DNA from 2 places in the Pseudoalteromonas sp. G5_S1_14_S5 genome. Region 1 is predicted to be linked to the other one. Evidence: predicted binding sites of a transcription regulator. Region 1 holds the regulator's gene; the other holds the start of a gene.
The links. The regulator FNR, encoded in region 1, switches genes on or off when oxygen is low (the NO sensors DNR and NnrR bind a similar motif). The targets are predictions, from matches to a motif close to TTGATCTAGATCAA.

Region 1 (9,837 bases):
GGCGATACAGTTTACGCTGGTACGTTGAATGGCGATGAGTCATTTGAACTGGAAGTAATGACATCAAAAGCGGACTCTGTGATCTCCAATATTGTTCGTCTGCAAGATGAAGCCCAGTTATCTAAGCCTGGTATTGCACAAATTGCGGATATTGTGGCTCGTTACTTTGTTGCGGCTATCTTGATTATCTCCTTCGGTACTTGGTTTTACTGGCATCAAACACGACCAGAAGACGCATTCTGGATCATGTTGTCTGTACTGGTTGCGACTTGTCCATGTGCTCTTTCACTGGCGACGCCGACAGCAATTACTTGTTCAACGTCCCGTATGGGTAACTTTGGTATTTTGCTGCGTAAAGGCCATGTATTCGAAACCTTGTGCAAAGTTAACCACTTGATCATCGATAAAACGGGTACATTGACTGAGGGGGATATTCGTATCAGCCGTGTGGAAACTTTCTCAGAGCTTGATAAAGAGACGTGTTTAAAAGTGGCTGCGAGCCTAGAACAGCATGCTAACCACCCTATTGCGAAAGCATTCAAGACTCACGTGTCCGATGATGTTGAAGTCAATTCCGTAAACAACGTTATTGGTTCGGGTATTACTGGTGAGTTGAACGGTCAAGAGGTGGCGATCGGTAGTAGTGAGTTTATTCTTGGTGAAACTCAACCGACGCAAAGTAACGGCATCTACTTGTCGATAGCGGGACGTCATATCGCTACCTTTACTTATGAAGACCCGATTCGTAAGGAAAGCATGGAGTTCATCCAAAAGTTCAAAGAAGCGGGTATTAAAACTACTCTGCTGACGGGTGACTCCTTGATTAACGCGAAGCCAGTTGCTGAAGAGATCGGTATTACCGACATCGTTGCGAATGCGAAGCCTGAGGATAAGCTTGCTTACCTTAACTCTCGTGATGAGAAAGACATCACCATGATGGTCGGCGACGGTATTAACGATGCGCCTATTCTTTCGGGGGCTCACCTTTCTGTCGCTATGGGCGGTGGAACAGATGTAGCAAAAGCCTCTGCAGACATGGTTTTATTGGGTGATAAGCTCGATAGGTTACTTAAGTCCCGTACATTGGCGCTAAAAACGCGTAAGATAATCCGCGAAAACCTAGCATGGTCATTGGGATATAACCTACTTATCCTTCCGTTGGCTGTAGCAGGTTTGGTTGCTCCATACATTGCCGTTGTTGGCATGTCTGCAAGCTCTATTATTGTTGTGTCTAACTCGCTAAGGCTTTTAAAAGAGCAAGGTAAATAATGGAAAGTTTATATATCCTGATTCCCATTGCGATTGTGCTGGTGTGTATCGCTGTTGGTATATTTCTCTGGGCGGTGAAGAGCGAACAGTTTGAAGACCTGGAGCGTCAAGGTCACAACATTTTGTTTGACGAAGACGAAAAAGCTCATGATCACTCTGACAGCAAGCCTGTGAAGAGTGTCAAAGCTAGTAATGAATCCCCAACCAACCTAGATAAAAAGAACGATGACGCCTGATTGGATCGGAGCCTTTTTTGTCGGACTGATCGGCGCGGGCCACTGCATGGGAATGTGTGGTGGTATTGCGTCGCTCCTTTCAATCGGCAATACCAAACCTTCCCCGGTTACCCCTCTACTTTACAACCTTGGTCGACTACTCAGCTATGCCGTTATTGGTGGTATGATCGGCGGTGCAATCTCTTCAATCGGTCAACTTAGCGATTTCAACGCGCTACTTAATTGGCTTCGTTTGTTCGCTGCCATCTTTATGATCATTTTGGGCCTGTATATGGGTAAGTGGTGGTTTGGCTTGCTGTTCTTTGAGAAGGTCGGTCAGAAGCTGTGGCGTTATATTTCACCAGTCGGTAAGTCTTTCCTCCCACTCAAGCATCCAAGCCACGCTCTGCCGTTTGGTTTCATTTGGGGGTGGCTACCGTGTGGTATGGTCTACTCTATGCTGACCTGGGCGGCTGTGTCAGGCAGTTGGTATAATGGAGCTGGAATTATGCTCGCATTTGGCTTGGGAACGCTTCCCGCAATGCTGACGGTTGGTATGGGCGCTAATTTCCTCAAGAAATTGCAACAAGCTGACATATTTCGTCAACTCGGCGCGATTTTAATCCTGATTTACGGTTTCTACACTGGATATACGGCGCTGCTGCTCATTACTTATACCGTATAACCATTCTTTAAATCTGGTTTTTTTACTACCTAACTGGATAAAGGAATGCTAAAATATTGATGTCTATCAAATAGTGAAAGATTGTTATGATTTCTGAAAAGCCTGTAACGAAACGTGTCCAATCTGGTGGCTGTGCGATCCATTGCCATGATTGTAGTATTAGCCAACTTTGTATTCCGTTCACTTTGAATGAATCTGAACTTGATCAACTTGATCATATCATTGAGAGAAAAAAGCCTATTCAAAAAGGTCAAGAGTTATTTAAAGCTGGTGACGAGCTTAAATCTCTCTACGCTATTCGCTCTGGAACGATCAAGAGCTACACGATTACCGAACAAGGTGACGAGCAGATTACTGCATTCCATCTAGCGGGCGATCTTGTCGGCTTTGATGCGATTACTGGTGACCTACACCCTAGTTTCGCACAAGCGCTAGAAACTTCTATGGTATGTGAAATCCCATACGAGATTCTTGATGACCTGTCAGGGAAAATGCCTAAGCTGCGTCAGCAAATTATGCGCCTAATGAGTAACGAGATTAAAGGCGACCAAGAAATGATTCTGCTTCTTTCCAAGAAGAATGCGGAAGAGCGCCTTGCTGCATTCCTTTATAATCTCTCAACTCGTTTCTCTCAACGTGGTTTCAGCCCACGTGAGTTCCGCTTAACGATGACTCGTGGCGATATTGGTAACTACCTAGGTTTAACGGTTGAAACTATTAGCCGTCTTTTAGGTCGTTTCCAGAAAGCAGACATCCTAAGCGTTAAAGGCAAATATATCACTATCGAAGATCACGATGCGCTGATGGAACTTGCTGGCGTTTCAAAAGAATAGTCTAGATATCAATGATGTAGTTCAATAATGAGCTACATCATGTTTCTCCCTTAAAACCTCTTTTATTTCTCTTAATCTCTCCATAACTACGCTACATTATTTATATGTTCGGTCTGAAAAGTAGGCTTAGTTATGAGTATCTATAACAAAATTTTAGTTGTCGCAGACATTAATCATGATGAGCAACCCGCTCTAGTTCGTGCTATCCAACTTGCTAAGAAAAGCACCTCAACGAGCCATATCACTTTCTTTTTGTCTATCTACGATTTCTCGTATGAAATGACATCTATGCTTTCTGTCGATGAAAGAGATGCAATGCGCAAAGGCGTTATCCATCAGCGTGAAATCTGGATGAATAAAGTTGCACAGCCTTACCTAGATGATTCTATTGAATTTAATGTTCAAGTGGTTTGGCATAACCGCCCTTACGAGGCCATCATTGCCGAAGTTTATAGCGGTGGTCACGATATTTTGATTAAGGGTACACGCAAGCACGATACTTTGGAATCAGTTATCTTCACACCGACTGATTGGCACCTATTGAGAAAATGCCCTAGCCCTGTACTGCTTGTTAAAAACGATTTCTGGCCAGAACACGCGAAGATTTATGCGTCTGTTCACGTAGGCTCAGAGACGGAAACGCACTTAGAACTTAACGATACTATGGTTGATCGACTCCTTGAGATAACGGGTCGTCTGGATGCGGAACCTTTCTTAGTTAACGCTTACCCAATCACTCCGGCAAATATAACGATTGAGCTGCCTGAGTTTGACCCAACCTCTTACACTGATGCGGTTCGCGGTCATCACTTAACTGCGATGAAGGCACTGCGTCAGAAGCACGGTATGTGTGAAGAGCAGACCGTTGTTGAACAAGGCTTACCTGAAGATGTCATTCCACGTGTCGCGTCTGAGAACAAAGCTGCAATGGTAATCTTGGGTACAACCGGTCGTACGGGTCTATCTGCGGTGTTTATTGGTAATACGGCGGAGCATGTTATCGATAAGATTAACTGTGATGTTTTGGCGCTTAAGCCATCTGGTTACGTTAGCCCACTCGATCCTAATCTTTCGAAAGGTTAATGCCCCTAAGCAGACGAACTTAACTGCAAGTCCAACTCATAAAAAACGCCTCAAGCACTACTTGAGGCGTTTTTGTTTGTCTGTCGTCGGTGCATTTATTGCTCTACAACGATTGTTTGTTTTATACGTTCGTTACGTCGATGAACATTGACTCATCGATGTTAGAAGATGAAATTTCAGCTTCTTGGAATTCGTACTCTTCACGCTCACCGCTACGGTCTAATGGAAGGTTTACAAAGTCAAATAGTTCGCGGTCAGCCAGTTGGCTTGGGCTAACGTTTTGAATTGATTTAAAGATTTTTTCAACACGGCCTGGTGTCTTTTTGTCCCAATCAATCAGCATTGCTTTAATGCTTTGACGTTGTAGGTTTTCTTGTGAACCACAAAGGTTACAAGGAATGATTGGGAACCCTTTGTGTTCAGCGTATTTGATAAGGTCTGTTTCACGACAGTAAGTCAGTGGACGAATAACAACGTTACGACCATCATCAGAACGTAGCTTAGGTGGCATAGCCTTAAGACGAGCGCCGTGGAACATGTTAAGGAACATAGTTTCAACGATGTCGTCCATGTGGTGGCCAAGAGCGATCTTAGTCGCGCCAATCTTCTCAGCGAACGAGTACAAAGTACCACGACGCAGACGAGAACATAGACCACACGTTGTTTTACCTTCAGGGATCTTCTCTTTAACTACTGAGTACGTATCTTTATCTACGATGTAATAAGGAATGTTCAGTGTTTCAAAGTATTCAGGAAGAATGTGCTCAGGGAACCCAGGCTGTTTTTGATCTAGGTTTACCGCAACAACATCAAACTTGATTGGTGCTGCTTCACGTAAACGTAGCAAAATATCTAGCATCGCAAACGAATCTTTACCGCCACTGATACATGCCATTACTACATCATTCTCTTCGATCATGTTGTAGTCAATGATGGCATTTCCAACATTTCTTCTCAGACGTTTCTGAAGTTTGTTGAATTCTAGTACTTCTTTTCTATTATCGTTTTGGTTCATTGCGACTCTCACACCGTCGTATTACCGACTGTAGATTGCTAGTGGGACTGTTTTAGGGCGTGGATTATACGGATTTTTATTTGATGTTGAAATAGTAACGGCAGGATAAACAAGTCGACTGGTTGAAAGATTCCACTTTATCTAGTGAGAAGCACTCATCATTAACAAAAAATGAGCTTCACAAGTGCAAACTACGTAGATTACAGGAAAAGAAAAGCAGCCAAACTTGGTTTTAGTTGGCTGCTTTACGATGTGTTGTTTAGATAATGCCGCTTGGTCTATCGACTAAATCAAGGTTATTGAGCCGGAATGTAAGGTAAGACACGAGTTGTCGCTTCTGGCAACGTGATGCTGTCACTTCTGTTAAGTTCTTCTAGTGTGAACTTAGCGCGCCCTTGGGTAATTGGGATCTGTTTATCGTTAGAAAGCGTGATGTTACCTTCAAGCTTGTTTGCGAATTCAAGCGTTAGCCCTTGGATGTCCGGTGTGAACCAGCTTGAGAACATGCCGCTGACGTCTTCTAGCATTGCTTGCATCTGCGGTAACAGGTTTTCCAGATGTGCAACTTTAACCGTTCCTGCTAAAGGTGCTTTAGTCATAACAACCAAAGAGTATGCACACTCTTGCTCTTTTGTTTGCACAAAAATAAGCGGGTTTGCCGAACGAAGGTTTTGGTCAACAGGGAGAAGTAGCTCGTTATCTGGAGAGACTTTCAGCTCTTCATAGTGCTCTTCTTTTTCCATCCATGCTTTGCTGATATGACAGGTTGTTTGGGCTTGCTGATCGACAAAGAAGACGGCAACTTTAACGTCATCATGCCCTTCTTTGGTGTTGTTTTTAAGCTGTGTGTAAAGCTTAGAGTAGGTAAACATGTATTCTTGCGCTGCAGCAGGTAAAGAGACCCCTAGGCTTAGAGAAGCTAATAAAGAGAGTACTGTCTTTTTCATTGTTATAGTCTTGTCGAAGTTGAGCGTTTATAAATAGAAAGAGCAGCTAATGAGCTGCTCTTTACGTGATGTTATTTGGTCAAACTTAGCATTTAAGCTCACCAAATGACTATCAAATCGAGTTATTTTTTCCAGTATACCTCGTTGTGACGGATCATAGCTCGTAAATCAGTCACATAGTCTGAACCTCGCTCAGAATATTTTAGCAAGCCGTTGCTGAGTTCAGTAGCGGTTTGCGTCGTTAGCAGATCGTCACCCTTTCCCGCCAGTTTTGCACGAATCGCTCTTAAGTCTGCGTAAGCACGGTTTCGGTTAAGGTTCATGAAGTAACGATGCACAGATTCTTGGCTCGAAGAGAAAGTCGCAACCTCATGCGAGCTGCCTTCATTACGTTGTAACGGAACTAGGCCACACCCTTTGGTGTAACACCAATGACCAAAATAGTTATTCGCTTTAGTGGCGAAACGTGATGTGCCCCAAGCTGATTCATTGGCCGCCTGAGTTAATACAAGCGCTTCAGGTAACACATTTACACGATTCAACATTTCTGTCAGCCAAGCATCATCTAAGCCTGATGAAGGTACTGGTAGGCTATACAGCTTCCCTAGTTGCTTTGCGTATGACGCGTCTTCAGAATCAACATTGGTCAACCCTGTTTCTGAAAGCTTGGTTAGAAACGCACGTTCTTTTGTGATTCGCTTGTTTTCGATATTGATACTTGGGCGAAGATAAGAAAAGAAAGTGTCTTTCTTTTCATTTACATCTTCAATAGCTGCGAAGTCTGGCTTATTAGAAGGGACGGTCAAGTCACCAAACTTTTGTTCTGAGTCTTGGGCCACTTGACCTGCTCGCCTACGCTCTTCCTCTTGTTGGTAAAGCATTGGGCCAACTAACGAGATTGAGCCAACTAAGGCTAATGCTGTCACTTTTAGGGCAAGTGATTTACTTGCGGTTGATTTAGAGTTGTTATGCATCGAATACCTGTGGGTCTTTATTGTTGCTACCGTTGTGGTCGTCGTCGCTCTTTGGTCTGTCTGACGCAATCAGTTTGAGTTTAATGCCAAACATCTCGCGGTAAAGAATCCCTTTAACGTGGAAGAAGAAAGGTAAAACGAAGATAAGACCGATGCCGTACATCATTGCCGCGACGATGAACATCAGCATTACTAATAGGTAGATAGAAGCAACTGTGAAGATTTTCTTGTTTACAGCACGCAGAGAAAGCAGAAGCGATTGCATTGGTGGTACTTTCTTATCGCAAATCAACAGGATTGAGTGGCTGAAAGCAAGCGAGAAGTAAATCGACAGAAAAGGCAGAATCATACCTGCAATACCTTGAAGCATCAGACTGAACAGAGTCACAAGGATTACTGGAATTGTAAACTGTAGGCCTTTGCCAATGTGGTGAATTTTAGTCTGTAGACCAGCAGCATGGCTCATCGCCATCAAACAGATACCTGCATAGATAGGTGCGCTGATAACTTCATAGCTGAAATTAGCAATAAAGATCGACTCAACGATCTGCGGAGTAAAAGCCTCTGGGTCGATAACGGCGTCTAAGATAACAGCTGGGTCACCTAGCTGTAGCTTTAGTGCAATATAGAAGATAGCCAGTTGCACGAACATCAGAGCAACTATTGCCGGCGAAAACGAAAGAAAGTGACTTACCGTATGTTTCCATGCCTCTTGGAATACAGCCGATGCTTTGAGCTCATAATCGCCAGAAAGTGCACGGTCGATACTACCGCCTAAATTAAAATCTTTTTCGATGTCGTTGTTCATAGTGATACCTAGGTGTGTCAATTAAACTGAGCCACCTAACTTATTGATAAAAATTACCTTCATTATACTCATATGTCGGATACAAACTAAAATATGAAACTGTAACAAGGCTTGCTTTTGCGTCTTAATGGTTAATAATTAGACGTCTGTTGGGGCGTGAACCCAGAAAATAACAGTATGGTAAAGGATGTTTACTTTTACCTGCGAAATTTTTTATCTTCGAATGGTAAAAAATGCTTTGATTTCACGTTTTTGGTGATTATGATGCGCGCCTCAAAGGTGTATAGCAACAGGTTCTCAAACAGAACCAAGGTGGAGAAAAACAGACGTTGAACGCTAAAAAATCAGTAGTAAAACCAGTAGTACAGCTAACTGGTATTAGTAAAAGCTTCGATGGTAAGGAAGTCATCGGCAATCTTGATCTAAACGTAAATCATGGTGAGTTTCTCACGATTTTAGGCCCATCAGGTTGTGGTAAAACAACGGTACTAAGAATGATTGCGGGTTTTGAAACGGCAGATAGTGGTCAAATACTATTAGCTGAACAGAACGTAACCCAAGTCCCTGCTGAACAAAGGCATGTTAACACTGTATTCCAAAGCTATGCCCTATTCCCACATATGACCGTTTTCGAAAATGTGGCATTTGGCCTACGCATGCAGAAAGTTCCAAATAGCGAGATTGAACCTCGTGTAATGGAAGCTTTAAAAATGGTGCGCCTAGGACAGATGGCACAACGAAAACCACACCAGCTTTCTGGTGGTCAACAACAACGTATCGCAATCGCTCGTGCTGTCGTTAATAAGCCTAAAGTTCTTTTGTTGGATGAATCTCTGTCTGCTCTGGATTACAAACTTCGTAAACAGATGCAAATCGAGCTGAAACAACTTCAGCGCCAACTTGGTATCACGTTTATTTTTGTAACTCACGACCAAGAAGAAGCACTGTCGATGTCTGACCGTATTATTGTTATGCGTGACGGTGTGATTGAGCAAGACGGAACACCAAGAGAGATTTACGAAGAGCCTAAGAACCTTTTTGTTGCTCGCTTCATTGGTGAAATTAACGTATTCGATGCGACAGCGACATCTCGTTTAGATGAAAAACGCATTTTTGCGACAATTGAAGGTGAAGAGTCAGTTATCTACCACGATAAATGCATCACTTCTGGTCAAAAACTGCAGGTATTACTTCGTCCTGAAGATCTCCGTATTGAAGAGATTAAAGAGTCTGAGCAACTCGGTATTGTTGGCCACATTGTCGAGCGTACCTACAAAGGCATGACCTTAGATTCAGTTGTAGAACTAGAATCTGGCATGCGCGTAATGGTAAGCGAATTCTTCAACGAAGATGACCCTGATGTTGATCACTCACTGGGCCAAAAAGTTGCAGTAACTTGGGTTGAGAGCTGGGAAGTGGTATTAGAAGATGAGCAAGAAGTTTAATTTACAAAACGCGATTGTTGCTTTAATCACAGGTTGGTTAGTGCTGTTCGTGATGATTCCAAACATCATGATCATTGGTACCAGCTTCTTAACTCGTGACGAAGCAAACTTGATCGAGATGACCTTCACTCTCGATAACTACATCCGTTTGGCCGACCCGCTGTATTTTAAAGTGCTGATGCACTCTTTCTATATGGCTATTATCGCGACGCTATTGTGTTTGATCATTGGCTACCCGTTTGCCTACATCGTGGCAAAAATGCCAGAGAAATGGCGCCCTTTCATGCTGTTTTTGGTGATTGTGCCATTCTGGACGAACTCTTTGATTCGTACCTACGGCTTGAAGACTGTACTGGGTACTCAAGGTGTCTTAAACAAAAGCCTACTAGCGCTAGATATCATCGATAAGCCGCTGCGTATTATGTACACAGAAACGGCGGTAATGATCGGTTTGGTGTATATCCTACTGCCGTTCATGATTCTTCCGTTGTATTCAGCGATTGAAAAACTGGATGACACGTACCTAGAGGCAGCAAAAGACTTAGGCGCAAACAAGCTTCAAA
Region 2 (9,837 bases), on a different contig from region 1:
AAACGCGCCCTAACTCAGAAAGCGAGTAGCAGTTAAGGTGCAAGTTCGTCTAATGGATAAAGCTGACCTTGGTGGGCAGCTTTAGTTCACCAAGCTACTTTGTTCGACAACAAAACTCGAAGGGTTAGTTACAATTTAACTTAAATGCTGCGCCACGCTTTCTTAACTTCGTTGCAGAAAGTGAAGGGAGATTGTTGGTTACATTATATGGGATCAAAAAGTGGGTTTAGGCCTTGAGCTGTTTTAGAGTTGGAGCAACTTGCTTGTTACCGAGTGCGCAAGGGTTGGAAAAAAGCTGATTCTAGATCCTTTGCCGCTAGTGAAGCAGAAACTTGCAGAGCAAGGCTCGACACTAAAACATGTATTAGTGACCACCAGGGCGGACAACTTTGCACAAAAGCTGTATCAATCTACATTGGGTGCAGAAGTCGAAACTACGATTTCAAATCTGTACTCTGCGGATGAAGTGCTTATGATAGCTCGCAATGTCGGTGAGCGAATCGAATCGCTGAGTTCTTAGAGCTTATTATAATTATCAGTAAATGTTCAATAAGGGGCTTATAGAGTCCCTTTTGTTATTTCTTAGGAAGTATTTTGAAGAAAGTTTTAGCAATTGGCTACGTTTGGCCAGAACCGAATTCATCGGCGGCTGGCAGCCATATGATGTCACTTTTACGCCTGTTTAAACGACAAGGCTGGTCTGTTGAATTCGCAACGCCTGCTCAAGAAACTGAGCACATGATTGATCTCTCTGAAGAGGGTATCACGAGCCAATCTATTAAGCTGAATTGCGATAGCTTTGATCAGTACATCGAACAGCTACAACCTGATGTTGTCATGTTTGACCGTTTCATGATGGAAGAACAATTTGGTTGGCGTGTTGAGAAGGTATGTCCTAATGCCTTTAAGCTATTGGATACTGAAGATTTACAGTTCCTACGCAATGCTCGACACGAAGCTGTTAAGAAAGAGACAGACCTGACGAAAGAACACCTGTACAGTGATCTGGCCAAGCGTGAAATTGCCGCGATTCTGCGCTGTGATCTTTCGTTGATCATTTCAAGTTACGAGATGGAGCTGCTCCAATCTGAGTTCAATATCGATCCAAAGCTTCTACATCATCTACCTTTCATGGTTGATCTTAAGACTTTGCCTGAACGCACGAAAAGCTATGAAGAACGTAAGCATTTCATGACGATAGGTAACTTTAGGCATGCACCTAACTGGGATGCAGTGCTTCAGTTACAAAAGATTTGGCCGAAGATTCGTAAGCAGTTGCCTGATACTGAGCTTCATATATACGGATCATACCCGCCGCCAAAGGCAACCGCTTTGCATAACCCTAAAACCGGTTTCCACATCAAAGGTTGGGCTAAAGATGCTCAAGAAGTGATGGAAGAGGCACGTGTATGTGTTGCACCATTACGTTTTGGTGCGGGCATTAAAGGCAAGTTACTTGACGCGATGAAGCTACAAACCCCGAATGTGACGAGTCAGATTGGCAGTGAAGGCATGCTATCGCCAGGTGAACTGCAATGGCCGGGTACGGTGGCTGACGATATCGATGAGTTTGTGGTTGCAGCAGTTGAACTTTATCGCGATGAAGAAAAGTGGCTGAAAGCTCAAAGCCAGTGTCACTCTATTCTTGAAACGCATTACGAGCAAGATAAGTTAGGCAATCAATTGATCGAACGATTAACGGCGTTGGTTTCTGAGCTTGATTCGCACCGATTGGATAATTTCTTCGGTTCAATGCTCAAGCACCACACCATGGCAAGCACCAAGTACATGTCACAGTGGATAGCTGAAAAGAACAAGACTAAGTAGCAGATACAGCTCAAATGAAATCAAAAGCCCTTAGGTTAACGCCTAAGGGCTTTTTGTTTGTTGGGAGCTCACAGCTAGCTGAATGACAAGGAGCCGATTGTAGGTATAAATGGGATAAGCTGTATTAGCATTGACTAATTTATATTTATTAGTAATATCTAATTTAATGTGATTGAAAGTTATGATGTTTGTGGATAGGAGAGATCTGTGTTGAGTTTGATTCCTTGGAATGCCTTTTTCGGCGGCATGCTGTTGGGCATGTCGGCTATTGTCTTAATGCTCGGGATTGGTCGAGTCGCTGGTATTAGCGGAATTGTCAGTCGATTATTGCCTGTTTGTATCAGTAACAAAGAAAGCAAAATCACGAATACAGAAAAAACTGAAAAGCAATGGCGCATCGCATTTGTTGTTGGAATGGTAGTAAGTGGTTGGTTGTTGATTCCTACCGGTTACCAACTCCCACAACTGGAAGAGATGAATCTCGTAGTGGTGGTTATCGCTGGTCTGTTAGTTGGCTTTGGCACTAAAACAGCGAATGGTTGTACAAGCGGACATGGTATTGTGGGCATGGCACGTTTATCTAAACGTTCAATTATAGCGACTTGTATATTCATGGGTATCGCAATGGCTACGGTGCTTATTAAGAACCTAATGGGTTTGGAGGCATAATGAAAAACTCTTCATTTACTATCCTTGTTGGTTTGCTTTCAGGCATCCTATTTGGTTCAGGTATGATCATTTCAGGCATGGTAGATCCTAACAAGGTACTCGGCTTCTTAGACATTACAGGTGATTGGGACATAAGTCTGGCATTCGTAATGGGCGGTGCACTGATGGTGTTTGCGCCGTTTTATCTTCTAGTCATTAAAAAGCGAGAAAAAGCGATCAATGGAGAGCGATTAGATAGCCTTAATAATCCATTAATTGACAGAAAGCTGGTTGTGGGTTCTACAGCGTTTGGCTTAGGTTGGGGGCTTGCTGGCTTTTGTCCTGGACCAGCGGTGACGAGTCTTAGCGGAGGTAACCCAAGCGTATGGGTATTTATGATAAGCATGCTGGTGGGAATGTGGTTAGCAGGTCCAACACATAAAACCTGTTAAGTTAAACCTATCGTGTATCTAATTGGCTTGATATAAACATTTGAGAAGCCGACTCGCTTTAGCTCTATAGCCAGTCGGTCTCTTTTTAGATCTACAATAATTAGTTGATTGTCGTTGTAACTGGGCAGTGATCGCTGAGTTTGTAGTCCAGAACATCTTGTGTTTTGAATACTTGTTGTTTCGCAGGTTCTGCATTCAATGATTTACTCACCACAATATGATCAATAACAGATCGGAACTGATGCGTACGATGATTGTTTCGGTTAGAGCGCACTTTGCAGTCTGCGCGTGTCTTTCGTGTCGCTAACTGTGCATCAGTATATTTTGTTAACTGTTTCCACATCCAATCTCGTGAGAAAGCGAGGTTATGGTTAAAGTCGCCAAGAATGGCGTAGTCTTCATTCTTGCGCTCCCTTTGCTTTATCCACTTGTTCAGTTGCTGAGCTTGCTCTTTTAAACGTGAGCAATCGCGGTTGGACTTATAAGCACCACTGCATCCTGCTTTTAAATGAACAGATAGCATGTGAATGGGTCTAGTCTCTGTCTTTATAACGATATAGCTAGCAAATCTAAGCTTACTTTTGGGCGTAGTTTCAAGTGGAAAGTCAGCGTAGTCGGTGAGGGTTACTCCTTTACGAACCGCAAAACCCGTGTATTGGTTCACTTCTTTAAATTGGTGGTTGCTGTTCTTGGGTAGCACCCGGTCAGACATTAAGATCTGATATTGATCACCAGCCACAAGTTGTATGGCATTTACGTCATCGACTTCTTGAAAAGCAACCACATCGGCGTTTAAGGATTGAAAATACGTTCCGAGTTTATCGAAGTCGGCTTGCTCTCGTTTATCAGAAAACTTATTCACAGCCTCGTTGGTTGATAACCATTCGATATTCCAACTGGATATGGTTAAAGGTTCAGCAATTGCTTGGTTACCGATTAGGCAGCCTAACATTAACCACTTTTGTAGTCGTTTCATCCCAAATATCCCTAAATTTGTCGACCAATATTGATGAGCCGTTATCCTACAACACTTAGTAAAAATTCAACTCTTTTTAGCAGTTTTTTATTGTTACATTGTTTCTTTTCGAGTTGAGAACTAGCGTAATAATATTGAATTGATCTTAGTCAGCGTTCTCTTTTTATTGATCCAAATCAATACTCAAGTTTGGTGGTTCTCGTTAAATACGCCACAATATCTAGTGTTAGTTTAACGGCAAATAGCTCTATATAGTGCCTTTGTGGATAAGTCTGTGAATACCTCAAGAGTAAGGAGAAGTGGTGAAATCAATCGTAATCAAGCGTGATGGCTCAAGAGCTCCATTCAGTAGAGATCGCATCCAGGCTGCAGTGGAAGCAGCATCAGATAAAACCGATAAGGAAATTGCTATTTATGCATTGAATGTGGCATTAGCAGTTGAGTTGAAGCTCGAAGACTACGATGAAGTTCATATCTCTGAAATTCAAACAATGGTCGAGAATGAGCTAATGCAGGGACCATATAAGTCTCTGGCACGCGCATACATCGAATATCGTCACGACCGCGACATCGCTCGTGAAAAGCAAAGTGCCTTAACTCGTGAAATCGAAGGTTTGATCGAAGAAAGCAACGTTGATCTAATCAATGAAAACGCGAACAAAGATGGCAAAGTAATCCCAACTCAGCGTGACTTGCTAGCGGGGATCGTGGCTAAACACTATGCGAAAACTCACATTTTGCCACGTGACATCGTACATGCTCACGAGTGTGGCGACATTCACTACCACGATCTCGATTACGCTCCGTTCTTCCCGATGTTTAACTGTATGCTTATCGACTTGAAAGGCATGTTAACGCATGGCTTCAAGATGGGTAACGCAGAAATCGATACGCCTAAGTCTATCTCTACCGCAACGGCGGTAACTGCGCAGATCATCGCACAAGTGGCAAGCCACATTTACGGTGGTACAACGATCAACCGCATCGACGAGGTTTTAGAACCTTACGTGATGGCAAGTTACGAGAAGCACTTATCGTTAGCTAAAGAGTGGGACATTCACAGCCCAGAAGCGTTTGCTATTTCTCGCACTGAGAAAGAGTGTTACGACGCATTCCAATCTCTTGAATACGAAGTAAACACACTGCACACCGCTAATGGTCAAACGCCATTCGTTACGTTTGGTTTTGGCTTAGGTGAAAACTGGGGCTCGAAACTGATTCAGCAATCTATCTTTAAGAATCGCATTGCAGGTTTAGGTAAGAACCGTAAAACAGCCGTGTTCCCTAAACTGGTTTTTGCTATCAAAGACGGTTTGAACCACCAGCCACAAGATCCAAACTACGATATCAAGCAACTGGCACTTGAGTGTGCGTCTAAACGTATGTACCCAGACATTCTTAACTACGACAAGGTAGTAGAAGTGACAGGGTCATTCAAAACACCTATGGGTTGCCGTAGCTTCTTAAATACATATGAAGAAAATGGCGAGTTTATCCATGAAGGACGTAACAACTTAGGTGTTGTAAGCTTGAACTTGCCACGTATTGCGATCAACGCAAAACAAGATATGGCTAAGTTCTACGAGTTGCTTGATGAAAAACTGAAGCTTGCTCGTCGCGCATTAGAAACTCGTATTTCTCGTCTAGAAAATGTGAAGGCACGTGTTGCTCCAATCCTATATATGGAAGGTGCATGTGGTGTTCGCTTGAAAGCTGATGATTCAATTGCAGATATCTTCAAGAACGGCCGTGCTTCTGTTTCTCTTGGTTACATTGGTATCCATGAAGCGATGACTGCACTTTACGGCACTGAAGTTCATTTGTACGACGATGGCGAAATGCGTGCTAAAGCGCTTGAGCTAGTGGAGTACATGAAGCGTGAAGTGGAATCTTGGACGAAAGAGACAGGTTACGCGTTCAGCCTTTACGGCACACCAAGTGAAAACCTATGCAGCCGTTTCTGCAGCATCGATACCAAAGAGTTTGGTGTGATTGATGGCGTAACAGACCGTGGTTACTACACAAACAGCTTCCACTTAGATGTACAAAAGAAAGTGAACCCATACGATAAGATTGATTTCGAGATGCCTTATCCTGAAATCTCTAGCGGTGGTTTCATTTGTTACGGTGAATTCCCTAACATGCAGAAAAACATCGAAGCGCTAGAAAACGTATGGGATTACAGCTACACACGAGTTCCTTACTACGGTACCAACACGCCGATTGATGAGTGTTACGAGTGTGGTTACAACGGTGAGTTCGATTGTACGAGTAAGGGCTTTACCTGTCCTAAATGTGGCAACCATGACTCAACTAAAGTATCAGTAACACGCCGTGTTTGCGGTTACCTTGGTAGCCCAGACGCACGACCATTTAACTTCGGTAAGCAAGAAGAAGTTAAACGGCGAGTGAAGCACCTTTAGAGAGCTTTAAGATCGTTAGCGAGCTTACTTAGAAGATCTACGTTTCATAATACAAGATTGGTATCGGCTCAATGTCGGTACCTATTCATTGGTTTCATTTCTCGCTACTCTTTAAGTAGCCGATTAAGCCATCACGAGTTTTCAATACTGCCTTATGAATTATCATCAATATCATCAAATCGACGTTGTAAATGGCCCAGGCACACGCTGCACTTTGTTTGTGTCGGGCTGTGTACACCAGTGTCGTGGGTGTTATAACCAGTCGACGCAAAGGTTGGACTCTGGCCATTTGTTCACTCAAGAGCTACAAGATCACATTATTGCCGATCTTAAGGATCCGCGAATCAAGCGCCGTGGTTTATCACTTTCTGGTGGTGATCCTCTGCATCCTGCAAATGTTTCTGAAGTTCTGAAGTTAGTTAAACGCGTAAAAGAAGAATGTGAAGGCAAAGATATCTGGATGTGGACTGGCTATGAACTTAGCCAATTGGATGAAAATCAGAAGCAAGTGCTAGAATACGTTGATACTTTAATTGATGGTCGTTTCGAGCAAGATAAAGCAGACCCAATGCTCGATTGGCGTGGCAGTTCAAACCAAATCATCCATCGATTCACTGACATCTGAGGTTGTCCCTCGTAGGCTTGGAAAACGAAAAGGGCATCATGGTTAACGTAATGCAACCAATCAGCCCTTGGATGTGAGTTCTCTCGTTCTATTAGTTCAAATCAGTATTTAAGCGGTTAGTTGGTCAGGTTCTTCTATGAGGTTGTTGATCCATTTCTTAGAGTGAGCTCTCTGGCTAGTTAATGCGATCTTCGCCAGCTCCTCCAGCAACACAGTCATTATTGTTTGATTTTTGCATGAACCCCCTCTTTAAAATGACCAATCTCTGATTACTTCTGTGAACTCAGCGCTTCTCTTAAAAAATGTTTCTGATTTGACTACGATAATGTTAACGTGAAGTTCATTACTTGAATTTCAAAGGGTTGTGACTTTCATGTTTTCACATCTACCAAAACCAACTTTAGATCCAATTCTATCTCTTTCTGTTGCTTACCGCGGCGATACTCGCACTGACAAGGTCGATTTAGGCATTGGCGTTTATAAAAACGACCAAGGCGAAACTCCTATCATGAAAGCTGTATCTATGGCTCAAGATATCGTTGTTGAAACACAGAAAACTAAAGCTTACGTTGGCCTAGCGGGCTGTGAAGAGTTTAACCAAAGCATGGTTGATCTGCTGCTTAAAGGGACTTCTGCAATGGATCGCGCAGCTGCGATTCAAACACCAGGTGCAAGTGGTGCACTTCGAATGTTGGGTGACTTAATGAAGGTTTCTCAACCAGACACCACAGTTTGGATTTCAAACCCAAGCTATGTGAACCACAAACCTGTGATGGAAGCTGCAGGCTTAAAGGTTCGATACTACAATTACTTCAGTCCTGAAACGAAGCAAGTTGATACTGCAAGAATGTTAGATGACCTATCGAAAGCGGGTCCATCAGATGTGGTACTACTGCACGGTTGCTGTCACAACCCAACGGGTGCCGATATTGACTTTGAAGCGTGGCAGGAAATCACCAAGCTATCGCAGAAAAATGGTTTCTTACCGTTCGTTGATATTGCCTACCAAGGCTTTGGTGACGGCCTCGAAGAAGATGCAAAAGGTCTTCAACACATGGCGAACAGCGTGGAAGAGATGTTAATTACTACTTCTTGCTCAAAGAACTTCGGTTTGTACCGTGAAAGAACGGGCGCTGCGATTGTGATTGGTAAGAATAGTGAACACGTTGGCAACGCAAAAGGTAAGCTACTGACGCTTGCTCGCTCAACTTACACCATGCCGCCAGATCACGGTGCGGCGTTGGTAAAAACCATTCTTCAGAATCAAGAGCTAACAACGATTTGGAAGCAAGAGTTGAGTGAAATGCAGCAACGTTTGTTAAATCTGCGCCAAAGTTTATGTGATGAATTGCGAAATACTTATAACACGTCACAATTTGATTTCATTGAAAGTCATAAAGGTATGTTTACTGTACTAGGCTTTAAAGAAACTCAGATGAATCAATTACGTGAAGAATATGGCATCTACGGTGTTGGTGATGGACGCATCAATATTGCAGGTCTTTCTGAATCCCATATTCCTTATGTAGCAAAAGCGATAGCCAGCGTATCAAAATAATAGAAGGTGACTGAATGTATAATTGGAGAGCGATTATATCCCTAATATTAAGTGGCGGCTTGTTTGCTTGTACAACCACGACTCAAGTACCAGTTGAACCAGTGCAAAAGCCTCAGATCGAACAACCAGTTGTTGACGATTCTTCTAAGACAGACGCAACTGAAGGTGACAAAGTAACGGAACCTACAGAGAAGCCTGAAGAAGTAAAACCAACTGAACCAGAAGCGAAACCAAAGCCTGAAGAAAAACCGGCCGCAAAACCAACGAAAACCAGTGACGGAAAACTGATCCTTGGTGAAGAAGAGTGGGTATTTGTACTTGGCTTGAAAGAGGCTTTTAAAGCGCGTGTTGATACCGGTGCTACCACCTCTTCAATCAGTGCGGTTGATATCGTTGATTTTGAGCGTGATGGCAAAGATTGGGTTAAATTCAAGATCCAGCATGATGGCATCACAACAGAAGAGGTCAGCTTACCTGTAGAGCGTTGGGTGAAGATCAAACAATCTAGCGCTGAAGGTACACAACGTCGTGCTGTGGTTGTGGTTTCTATCCAAATTGGTGACCTAAAAGACAAAACTGAATTTACACTTGCTGATCGAACCCATCTTTCTTTCCCACTTCTTTTGGGAAGAAGCTTCTTTAGAGATATTGCGGTTGTCGATGTAAGCCAAAAGTACGTTCAGAAGAAAGTGACTAAATAGTTTCAGACCCTTCTAACAGGTTAACTCTGTAATAATCGAATCCCTGCTAATTGAATTAGCGGGGATTTTTCGTTTTTCGACCGTAATTCGGGTAAATACCGATAATTCGCCTCTGTACGTCATTCGTTCACTGTTTAGCCTCGACAATGTGATCCTGATCTCTATATAATCCGCGCTTAATTTTCGTTTACCCCATACTTTCGTAGTCCTTATTTAGGTTTATCCAACAACTTAATAATTATCTATCCAGTATACGCTTAGGAATAACTTCTTTGATATCTACCGCGAACATCACAATGCAATTTGGCGCAGAGCCTTTGTTTGAAAACATCTCTGCTAAATTTGGTAACGGCAATCGTTATGGTTTGATTGGCGCCAATGGTTGCGGCAAATCGACGTTCATGAAAATCCTAAGTGGTGCGCTAGCGCCGAGCTCAGGCAACGTTTCCATTACTCCTGGAGAAAAACTGGGCGTATTGAGCCAAGATCAGTTTGCTTTTGAACAGTACAGCGTAATTGACGTAGTGATCATGGGTGATAGAAAGTTATGGGAAGTGAAACAAGAGCGTGACCGCATTTACTCTTTGCCTGAAATGAGCGAAGAAGATGGGATGAAAGTGGCCGAGC

Region 2: nrdD (anaerobic ribonucleoside-triphosphate reductase) is a predicted target of FNR. The motif match lies at 4,070-4,083, and genes of this name have one in related genera.

The regions. Positions count from the first base shown of each region.
Region 1 is NZ_JBQKUM010000032.1:35,880-45,716, reverse strand. Features, by position in the region: gene ACTRWI_RS11475 (heavy metal translocating P-type ATPase) at 1-1,269, shown strand, start outside; gene ccoS (cbb3-type cytochrome oxidase assembly protein CcoS) at 1,269-1,505, shown strand; gene ACTRWI_RS11465 (sulfite exporter TauE/SafE family protein) at 1,495-2,169, shown strand; gene fnr (fumarate/nitrate reduction transcriptional regulator Fnr) at 2,256-3,002, shown strand; gene uspE (universal stress protein UspE) at 3,135-4,085, shown strand; gene ttcA (tRNA 2-thiocytidine(32) synthetase TtcA) at 4,207-5,100, opposite strand; gene ACTRWI_RS11445 (DUF2987 domain-containing protein) at 5,397-6,047, opposite strand; gene ACTRWI_RS11440 (glucosaminidase domain-containing protein) at 6,170-7,021, opposite strand; gene ACTRWI_RS11435 (DUF2189 domain-containing protein) at 7,014-7,829, opposite strand; gene potA (spermidine/putrescine ABC transporter ATP-binding protein PotA) at 8,159-9,274, shown strand; gene potB (spermidine/putrescine ABC transporter permease PotB) at 9,258-9,837, shown strand, end outside.
Region 2 is NZ_JBQKUM010000029.1:20,159-29,995, reverse strand. Features, by position in the region: gene ACTRWI_RS10665 (ketoacyl-ACP synthase III) at 1-29, shown strand, start outside; gene ACTRWI_RS10660 (hypothetical protein) at 260-520, shown strand; gene ACTRWI_RS10655 (glycosyltransferase) at 595-1,827, shown strand; gene ACTRWI_RS10650 (YeeE/YedE family protein) at 2,035-2,496, shown strand; gene ACTRWI_RS10645 (DUF6691 family protein) at 2,496-2,927, shown strand; gene ACTRWI_RS10640 (endonuclease/exonuclease/phosphatase family protein) at 3,028-3,903, opposite strand; gene nrdD (anaerobic ribonucleoside-triphosphate reductase) at 4,206-6,326, shown strand; gene nrdG (anaerobic ribonucleoside-triphosphate reductase-activating protein) at 6,481-6,951, shown strand; gene ACTRWI_RS10625 (amino acid aminotransferase) at 7,325-8,509, shown strand; gene ACTRWI_RS10620 (ATP-dependent zinc protease family protein) at 8,524-9,210, shown strand; gene ACTRWI_RS10615 (ABC-F family ATPase) at 9,483-9,837, shown strand, end outside.